3 regions of the Paenibacillus sp. IHBB 10380 genome follow, and region 1 is predicted to be linked to each of the others. Evidence: riboswitches for the same ligand, from Rfam matches in the RefSeq annotation. Region 1 holds a riboswitch; each other region holds the start of a gene.
What was found. A riboswitch is a leader RNA that binds a small molecule or an ion and turns the genes downstream of it on or off. The one in region 1 is predicted to bind cobalamin.
Positions count from the first base shown of each region.

Region 2: it holds a riboswitch for cobalamin, as region 1 does, so the genes downstream of both, metE (5-methyltetrahydropteroyltriglutamate--homocysteine S-methyltransferase) here and UB51_RS11275 (1-propanol dehydrogenase PduQ) in region 1, are expected to answer to the same signal.
Region 3: it holds a riboswitch for cobalamin, as region 1 does, so the genes downstream of both, UB51_RS16090 (ABC transporter substrate-binding protein) here and UB51_RS11275 (1-propanol dehydrogenase PduQ) in region 1, are expected to answer to the same signal.

Region 1 covers NZ_CP010976.1:2,607,802-2,611,089, forward strand. The annotation lists gene UB51_RS11270 (BMC domain-containing protein) at 1-272, opposite strand, end outside; gene UB51_RS11275 (1-propanol dehydrogenase PduQ) at 444-1,589, opposite strand; adenosylcobalamin (AdoCbl) riboswitch at 1,940-2,092, opposite strand; gene UB51_RS11285 (DUF3626 domain-containing protein) at 3,195-3,288, opposite strand, start outside.
Region 2 covers NZ_CP010976.1:5,440,472-5,443,759, forward strand. The annotation lists gene UB51_RS24655 (MFS transporter) at 1-760, opposite strand, end outside; cobalamin riboswitch at 961-1,154, shown strand; gene metE (5-methyltetrahydropteroyltriglutamate--homocysteine S-methyltransferase) at 1,305-3,288, shown strand, end outside.
Region 3 covers NZ_CP010976.1:3,598,837-3,602,124, reverse strand. The annotation lists gene cbiB (adenosylcobinamide-phosphate synthase CbiB) at 1-777, shown strand, start outside; gene UB51_RS16095 (histidine phosphatase family protein) at 768-1,385, shown strand; cobalamin riboswitch at 1,533-1,743, shown strand; gene UB51_RS16090 (ABC transporter substrate-binding protein) at 1,929-2,930, shown strand; gene UB51_RS16085 (FecCD family ABC transporter permease) at 2,930-3,288, shown strand, end outside.

The DNA.
Region 1 (3,288 bases):
GATGATACATCCCCCGTAACAACGAGGGAGCCGCTGAAGCGATCGACAAAGCCGATCTGTACGCCGGCCGCCTTAGTCGCGATATCTGCCCCAATAATGGAGGCTTCGCTTGGCGTTATGGTCATAATGCCAATGGCATCTTTTGCATCGGATCCCAGTCCCAGCTTCTTGTAAATATCCTGGTTGGGGTTCGCAATAATATGAGCTAGCGTTACCTGTTTCCCAGGTACATACTCTTGAATGACGCGTTGTTTTTCGTTTTGTTGGTCCATACCATCATCCCATCTCTTTGAAAGAAACACGTAAAATAGCTAAAAAAAATATATAAAGGCCCCTTAAAATTTCACGTGGAATTTTTAAGAAGCCTCTTCGCTTTAACTATTAATTAACACGTCGTTGTGTTGTTTTCATTATATTTATAGATGCAAGCGTTGTCAATACGGTTAGCCTAATTGAAACATTTTGTTCAATATTTCGATGACATCCGCTTCTGTCGGAACACGCGGATTGGTAGCCGTACAACCATCATGCAGAGCACCCTCGGCAATTGCCTCTCTCATCTCTTCTAAAGTGTTCTGATCTACACCACAGTCCCGAAGCGTTTGCGGCATGTGTAATTGTTTCTGAAGCTGCTTGATTACCTGTACTAGACTTCGCACGCCGCTGCGCGCATTGGAAGTCGGTAGCCCCAGGTTCTTGGCAATTTCGGCATATCTTGCAGCCGTCGCATTACTTGCCTCTTTACCGTATCCCGGCTTGTAGTCCGCATTGAATTCTATCACATGTGGCAATAGCAGCGAGTTCATGCGCCCGTGGGCAATCTTGAATTTGGCTCCAGCCACATGCGCAATGCCATGGTTAAGTCCGAGCGAAGTGATGTTGAACGCCATTCCTGCCATGCACGAAGCACTATGCATTTTTTCACGCGCTTCAAGGTCGCCCCCATCCTTGTAGGCTCTTGGCAAATAAGCGAACACCAATTTGATCGCCTTCTCCGCCAAGGCGTCGGAGATATCGTTCGCTTTGGTCGACACATACGCTTCAAGCGCGTGGGTTAACACGTCCATTCCCGTATCGGCGGTAATGAAATCCGGGACGCTCTTGACCAGTTCAGGGTCTAGAATCGCTTCCTCCGGAAGCATGTCATCGGATACAAGCGGGTATTTGATGTTTTTCTTCTTGTCGCTGATGACGGAAAAAGACGTCACTTCCGAGCCGGTTCCGCTGGTTGTCGGAATCGCCACGAACGGAATATCGCGCTGATCCAAGATTTTTTTAGCGAAAATTTTCATCGCCTTGGCCGCATCGATCGCGGAGCCTCCGCCAATAGCAATGATCAGGTCGGCCCGAAACGTCCCAAGCGCCTCCACCCCCTCTGTCACGACTTCTACTGGAGGATCGGGTACAATGTTACTGAAAATGTACTGTTCATTGCTTTCATGCAGCCTTTCGAATAACAGGTTGATCATCCCCGATTTCACCATGAACGGATCCGTGACGATGAAGATCCGCTTGTTCCGCCATTCTGCTAAGCGATTCAGCGCTCCTTGTCCCATATAAATGTCGGTTTTAAAAGAAATTTTGTCCATGTGGGCACCTCCAAGAAATAGTTGGCAACAAAAAAAGAGACCTTTAAAAGAACGAATTCCTTTAAAAGCCTCTTTGCTCGTTATATGTACACGCCATTGTGTAACTAGTAATCATACAGTTGTCTACCACCACTGTACACCTTAATCCTGATAATCGTCAACCGCATTTTGTATAAAAAAGATACACATCGTTGTGTATCATATTCTTCGACATTGAAGAACCTACCCGTTACCTAATGTACATCCTTGTACTTGTTTGGCACCATCGCCAGGCCCTCCCGACATCAGCGTCGGTACCACCTTTATCCATACAAAAAAAGCCTAGAAGGCGAAAATCGTCACACTAGACTTGTAAACCAGCCACTTTCGCCTCGAAATGGTTGGTTTTTCAAAGTTTCCAGGAAAATGACCTGACTTAAGACTGAACATCCAGTCTATCACAGTGGCGGGACCGCGTTGGATTTGCACCAAACTTCCATTACCTGAAACTTTTGTATTGTGGTATGACGTGAATGGGTACCATTCGAAATCATTATAGCATATAGAAATGGGATGGCAATATATAAATTTTGTAACGTTCGTGTCCCCCCTTAAATTAGCTAGTGTACGCCAGCAGTTATGCTAGTTTCGAAGATAACAAAATAGACCGATTTCGAAGGAGATCTATCTATATAGGGCATACGCGAGAAGCTCAGTTATGGCTTATTATGAAGGGCAACAGTTTATGCTACAAGAAAGGAGCTACCCTCATCTTCGCCATTGGCAGCAATAACTTTGTCAGCCACTTCCTTGATCGTCTATCCTTTTCGGATGAATAATCTCTGTTTCACCACTTGGTACAGCAGCCATATAAATAGTGATAGACTTACAATCAATAAATATGTATTAAAATTGAAGTATTGATTATTTATATGAATTGACAGTCCCGTTGTAATTGAATTAATGTATTGCCAATCTATATAACCAAATTTCTCTTCGTATACTTGAGCCAAAAAAATTCGGTATTTCTGATAGCTAGTTAATTGATAGTATACCCCTACAATGTAATGACTCACGATCACTAAAAATATGATAACTATTGTTTTAAAAAGTATCTTCTTGTCCTTAAACATATAGACCCACTGAAATACCAGTATTACAAATAAAATGATCAATGGAACAAACAATAAAATTGCAGGATTTCCATTACCAGAACTACTTCCAGGCGTTGTCGTCATTGAGTTCCCAAAAGTAAATAGCAGTAAGATCACTGCTAGATTAATAAATAAACTTAATTTTGTTTTCATATCTCCTCCTCGATTTAATTAAAGAACATAATGCAGTTGTCTTAGCTAACCTTTTTATTCACGAATCCCCACCATCTTAGATAGCTTATCTTAGTGGATGCGGTTGTCTGCTGATTCATCTTCTCCGAAATTCCCCGGCAGACCAGGAGCTTTAGATGCGTGAATATAGTGTTGTCTACTGTCGATTAGTATTGTTACTATATTAAGAACTATAGGGAAGTTTTTCAATATTTACCAAACTATTAAAATTATTATTAATGGGAGTATGTTTAAAGCACTTACTACTATGTAAATCCAATCTCATTGAGAAAAGAAAGTCTTATAGTTTAAAATTTCGAAGTGGCTTTCCATATTTCACTAAAACATGCCACAATAGTTTTAATTCCTGAAGTACTTCCTTATAGCATCCACGA
Region 2 (3,288 bases), 2.8 Mb from region 1:
AGGGAATGACGAGTCCAGAACCAATTCCAATGATGAGCTGTACTAAGGCGAATTGACCTATGATTTTGTATTCAGATTTCAATGTGCGATTGCGGACGGGCACAGTCTGAGGAACAACTGTGGGTGTAGCGTGGATAGATTTAACTGCTTTAGATGGCTCAATGATGAGTAATAGCGGAATAAACGCAGCAAACGTAGCGATCCCTCCGGTAGTTAGTACGATCTGCAAACTTGAAACCCGATTCACCCCAAGACCTTGAAGCATATCTGCTAGAATCCCACCACCCATGCTTCCAATGACCTGTGAAGCTAACACAAGGGATGAATAATAGCTAAAAACCCGTAGGCGCTGTGAAACAGGGACACTCTCGGCTAGAAAGGGTATAGCGAGTACTTGGAATATCGAAGTGAATAGTCCAGTCAAGACGGCAAAGGACAGTAGATTGAACTCGGTCACTAGGAAAGAGCGCCCAATGAAAGCAAGACCGGTGAATAGAGCTCCAATAATTAATAGACGCTTACGACTTGTTCGGTCACCAAGTAGTCCGACAGGAATGAACATGAGCGCCGTAGCTAAGGACTGAATACTAATGATCCTTCCATTCATGGCATCCGCATAACCAAGACCTTGGATAAACAGATTATATAATACGGAGAACATACCGCCTCCGATCTGAAATAAGATATTGGCTAGAAAAAATAATTTGATATTACGAGATAAACTGTTCCATTCTCTCATCATTCGTTGTATGAAATTCACGATATTCCCCCTAACTCTCTACGAACTAATCTTACTATTCTAGCAGTTATAGTAGTGACAAGGGAATGATTTTTTAATCCAAGTATCCCTATTGAGTTGACAGTAATTGAATGTCGGGGTATGATCATAAATATAATCATTACCGTTGAATAAAAATACAATTGCATGTATAATATTCATCGTAATGAATGCTTGTGAAATTGAATAATGTGGAATTAGGTGCTTCAGTTGAACGAATTGAAGCTTAAAAGGGAAGTTCGGTGTAATACCGACGCGGTCCCGCCACTGTAACAGAGGAGTCACTGCTATATAGCCACTGATTGTATAATCGGGAAGGTAAGCAGATGGATTACGATTCTGGAGCCAGGAGACCTGCCTATTTTGACAGCACTGCGTTTACCTACGGGAGATAGGAAGGTGTTAGAGATGGCCGCCAAATCAGGCATATTCAAAAGGCATCTTTATCCTCTTTGTGTTGGGTAAAGATGTCTTTTTGCTATGAACATATAAAGAGATTTGAAATAAGAGGAGGCACATTAACGACATGGTAAAGAGTAGTAATCTAGGGTACCCACGTATTGGCGCGAACCGCGAATGGAAAAAAACGCTTGAATCTTTCTGGGCGGGTAAGATTAATGAAGAGGATCTGATTCATCAATTAGAATCTATCCGATTAGACCATTTAAAGCTCCAACAAAGCAAGGGGATCGATCTCATTCCCTTGAATGATTTCACATTCTATGATCACATCCTGGATACGTCTGCTATGTTCGGTCTTGTTCCAGATCGCTTTGATTATGAGGGTGGGGTTGTTCCAGTCTCCACTTATTACGCGATGGCGAGAGGTGACAAGAATGGGACGGCATGTGAAATGACGAAATGGTTCAATACGAACTATCATTACATTGTGCCAGAATTGAATGGAGCTACTCCAGCTCTGACTAAGAATCAGCCGCTACATGCCTATCGTGAAGCTAAGGAAAAGTTAGGTATTGAAGGTAAGCCCGTATTGGTGGGTCTGTATACGTTCTTGAAGCTTGCTAAAGGATATGCAGCAGATCAACTGGATGCATTAATTGAGCAGTTCCTACCCCTATATAGCCAGATTCTACAAGAGCTGGAGCAAGAGGGTGTGCAGTGGATTCAGATCGATGAGCCTATTCTAGTGACTTCTTTAACGAAACAAGATAGAGAGAGAGTTCAGCATATTTATACAGTGTTGCATGCGGCTGCACCTAAGCTTAACATCATGCTACAGACGTATTTTGAAGCAGTTGATCATTATGAAGAAGTGATCTCGCTTCCAGTTCAGGGGTTCGGACTTGACCTTGTTCATGGACTAGAACAGAATTTGCAATCGATTAAAAAGTTCGGATTCCCAGAAGGAAAAACACTTGGTGCAGGTCTGATTGACGGACGTAACATTTGGCGTTCAAGTCTTGAATCTCCACTCCAATTGTTGAAAGAGCTATCTGAATTCGTATCTTATGATCGGATTGTGGTACAGCCTTCTTGCAGTCTACTGCATGTTCCGGTTAGCACTAAACCAGAGACGGCAATAGATCCTGTGTTAAAAGAGGCTTTAGCTTATGCGGATGAGAAGTTAGATGAGATTGTTCTTCTTGTCCAAGCTGCTAGCGGTCAAGAGGGTACAGATGCGAAGCTAAGTAATAGTAGAAACGCAGTCGAAGCGCTTAATGCGTCTCAGTCAAGAAATCGTGTTGAAGTTCGACAAGCTGCTGCGAATAGGGATTCACAGCCGTCGACAAGAAAGAGTGCCTTCAATAAACGCCAAGTTAGTCAGCAAGAGAAATGGCAGCTTCCATTCCTGCCGACAACGACAATCGGGAGTTTCCCACAGTCACCAGAGGTCAGAAAGGCTCGCCAAAGCTTCCGAAAAGGAGAATGGAGTAACGAGCAATATGAGAAGTTCATTCAAGATCAGATTCAAATATGGATTAAAATTCAAGAAGAGATTGGCATAGACGTACTCGTTCATGGTGAATTCGAACGAACGGATATGGTTGAATTCTTCGGCGAGAAATTGAATGGATTTGCCTTTACGTTGAATGGTTGGGTACAATCCTATGGTTCACGCTGCGTGAAACCTCCGGTTATTTACGGAGATGTGGAGTTCATTGCTCCGATGACCGTGAAAGAAAGTGTCTATGCCCAGTCTTTAACGGACAAACCCGTAAAAGGGATGTTGACAGGTCCATTGACGATATTGAACTGGTCCTTTGTACGTGATGATCTTCCTCGTAATGAAGTGGCCTTCCAGATTGCACTGGCATTAAGGGAGGAAGTTGAGGCCTTAGAGAAGGCTGGAATTGAGATGATTCAAGTCGATGAACCTGCACTTCGAGAAGGACTACCATTGAAGAAAGAGAAGTGGGATAGCTATCTGGAAGATTCCATTCTTGCTTTCCGTCTATCTACATCAACCGTAAAAGACACAACCCAAATTCATACACATATGTGTTATTGTGAATTCCACGAGATGATTGATGCGATACGGGCACTAGATG
Region 3 (3,288 bases), 990 kb from region 1:
GGTTCTTTTGCCCTGACTTGGGGACTTTTGAAAGGGTTGTATATGATCCATCCGTGGGCTGCATGGATAGCAGAATCGATACTTATAGCTACAACCATTGCCATTAAAGGATTAAAAGATGCGGGTATGGAAGTATTCGGTCACCTCAGTCGTGGTGACTTACCTGCTGCTAGACAGGCACTTAGCATGATTGTTGGTCGTGACACGGAACATCTGGAGGAGCCAGAAGTTGTGCGTGGAACGGTGGAGACAGTAGCTGAGAATATCGTAGATGCCATTGTATCTCCTTTATTCTATGCTCTGATTGGTGGAGCTCCCCTTGCTATGGCATATCGAGCAGTGAATACGTTGGATTCAATGGTAGGTTACAAGAATGATAAGTACATGAATTTAGGCTGGGCTTCGGCTAGATTCGATGATATAGCCAACTATATCCCAGCAAGAATAACAGCTATATTACTGATCTTTAGCGCTAGAATAATGCGACTAGATGATAAGAGAGCGTATAGAACTGTAAAGCATGATGCTAGACTCCATCCTAGTCCTAATAGTGGCTATCCAGAATCAGCAGTTGCTGGAGCCTTAGGTATACGAATGGGTGGCGAGAATAGTTACCAAGGGATCGTGTCTTTCAGAGCTTATATGGGAGAAGCTACTCGGGTTATGAATGCTAGTGATATTAAAGCTACAATTAGACTCATGATCCTGACATCTTTGACATTTATAGTTGTAGGTCTACTTCTTATCTGGGTTGTAGGAGGGACATTATGGCAGTGACGTTGGAGCTATTATTGATGCGCCATGGAAAAACACACTGGAATGTGGATAAACGGTACTTAGGGCACAGCGATATAAGTATTACAAGGGAAGCGCGTGCGGAGCTGATCCCCCTGCGAAGACAGCTCATCGGTAGAACGTTTAGTAAAGTAGCCTGTAGTGATCTTAAACGTTGCCAAGAGAGTCTAGCCTTCGTAGCTCCTGAGCTTCTAGACGTTGCCATTTATGATAATCGTTTGAGAGAGATGGACTTTGGAGATTGGGAAGGAAAGACATATGAAGAGTTAAACGGACTCCCTCTGTATTGTGAATGGCTGGATCACCCACAGGCGGTTTTTCCACCAAATGGGGAGGCTTGGGATCTTTTTCAGGCAAGAATCAGGGACTTTCTGAATAGCTTAATCCCATTGACGTTTGAGGATAGGCGAGATCGTACGATCCCATCGGTGTTCGTTGTTACGCATGGTGGGGTGATTAGGCAGCTGATAACGATGAGTGTTCCTCAGCTATCCTTTTGGGATATGTCTGTGGAACCAGGTAGCTTAGTTAGGTTGCTACTTACTTTAGATGATGGATGCTGGACAGGTACTTTGCATAGTGAATATTGAGCTATCCATATTTGTATAGAATGTGAATTATCATATATTTTTGCTCGAGTAGATTGAACCAACAAGGTGAAACAACAAAAACTTGGTTGTAACAGCTATGCTTTTCACCTATAATCAACAGAGATGTGTAGCTTAAACAATAAATTTAATATTGTTGATTCTTAAGGTCCCGAGAGTAAGTTCTCTAACTTGCTGTTCAATCGGGTTAAAAGGGAAGCTGGTGTAAATCCAGTACGGTCCCGCCACTGTGTAACAGGGAATATCCTTATATGTCACTGTTCTGCCCTAAGGTAGAATGGGAAGGCTAGGATATGATTTACCTGTAAGTCAGGAGACCTGCCTTATGAGAAGAATGACGGTCCTTCGTGGAAAGGGTTACGTGTGCAAATAAGTACTTACGGGTGAAAGCTCCAGCTAGAGTACTCTCGACATTTATGAGCAACATAAAGTCTTGTAGACGTAATCCCTGATTCTGTGAACAATGGATCAGGTTTTTTTTGTTGTTATAAGCCAGTCAAGATAGAAAGGGAGATCAGAAATCTTATGAACAAATTAATGAAGTTGTGGACCTCAGGTCTACTTGCACTCGTACTAGCGTTATCACTTGCTGGATGTGGTGCAGACAACAAACAAGCACAGAATGCACCAGCAGTAGAGCAACCTGTAACGACTACGGAACAGCCAGAGGCAACAGAGGAATTGAAAACGGTATATCCATTAACCGTAAAGGATTCAACAGGAGAGTCTTTCACTTTCGCTGAGGCTCCTAAACGTATTGTATCCGTGTCTCCTGCAGAGACGGAGGCGCTATTCGCTATTGGTCTTGATAACGAAATTGTAGGCGTGTCTGATTATGATGATTATCCGGAGGCTGTGGTGTCCAAGCCTAAGATGGGTGGTGTTATGAAGCCGAATGAGGAAGCTATTATTGCATCTGAAGCGGATATCGTATTTACAGGTATTTCAATGAGCGAAGAAGCGGTAAAGAAGCTACGTGATCTTGGAATTCGAATCTTTAAGACAGACCCCAAGACAGTAGATGATATCTTAAGTAATATTGAATTATATGGCCAGATTACGGATCATCAAGCACAAGCTAAAGTGGTGACGGATCACATGAAACAAGAACGTGATGAAGTGATTGAAGCTGTTAAATCTGTTACACCCGAGCAAAAGAAGAAGGTATATGTAGAATTTTCCCCTGGTTGGACCGTAGGTAAGGGAGAATTTATGGATGAGTTGATCACTCTTGCGGGTGGGATTAACGTAGCTTCCGATACAGTAGGTTGGAATAAGATTAGTGAAGAGAAGATTATACAGGATAATCCTGATGTCATTCTGTATTCCAAGAATGTCATTGATGATGTGACTAAAAAGGGTCTGGATGACATGATTAAAGGCCGCAGTGGTTGGGATCAAATAGCGGCTGTGAAGAATGAAGCTATATTCGGATTGGATGATAACTTGCTGAGCCGTCCAGGGCCTAGAGCTACGGCAGGGCTTAAAGAAGTAGCAAAAGCTATCTATCCGGACTTGTTTAAATAATGAGCAAGAAGCTAGCGGGTTATAGCGGAGTAGGGATCATACTGCTAGTGCTAACTTTACTGATCTGTCTCGGAATTGGTTCAGTAAAGCTACCGATTAAAGATATCGTTATGATTTTAGTGCATCAGCTACCATGGATTGGAGATGCTGTGACACCTACTTGGAGCCCCTCTTTTGAACAAATATTGATCAAAGTGCGACTTCCTCGGATTATCCTAGGCATGTTAGTGGGAGCGGCACTGGCTGTAGCGGGTTCTGGATTTCAGGGTGTTCTTAGGAATCCATTAGCCGATCCGTATACCCTTGGGGTATCCTCAGGTGCGGCTGTTGGGGCGTCTGTTCTTATCTTTTTCGGTCT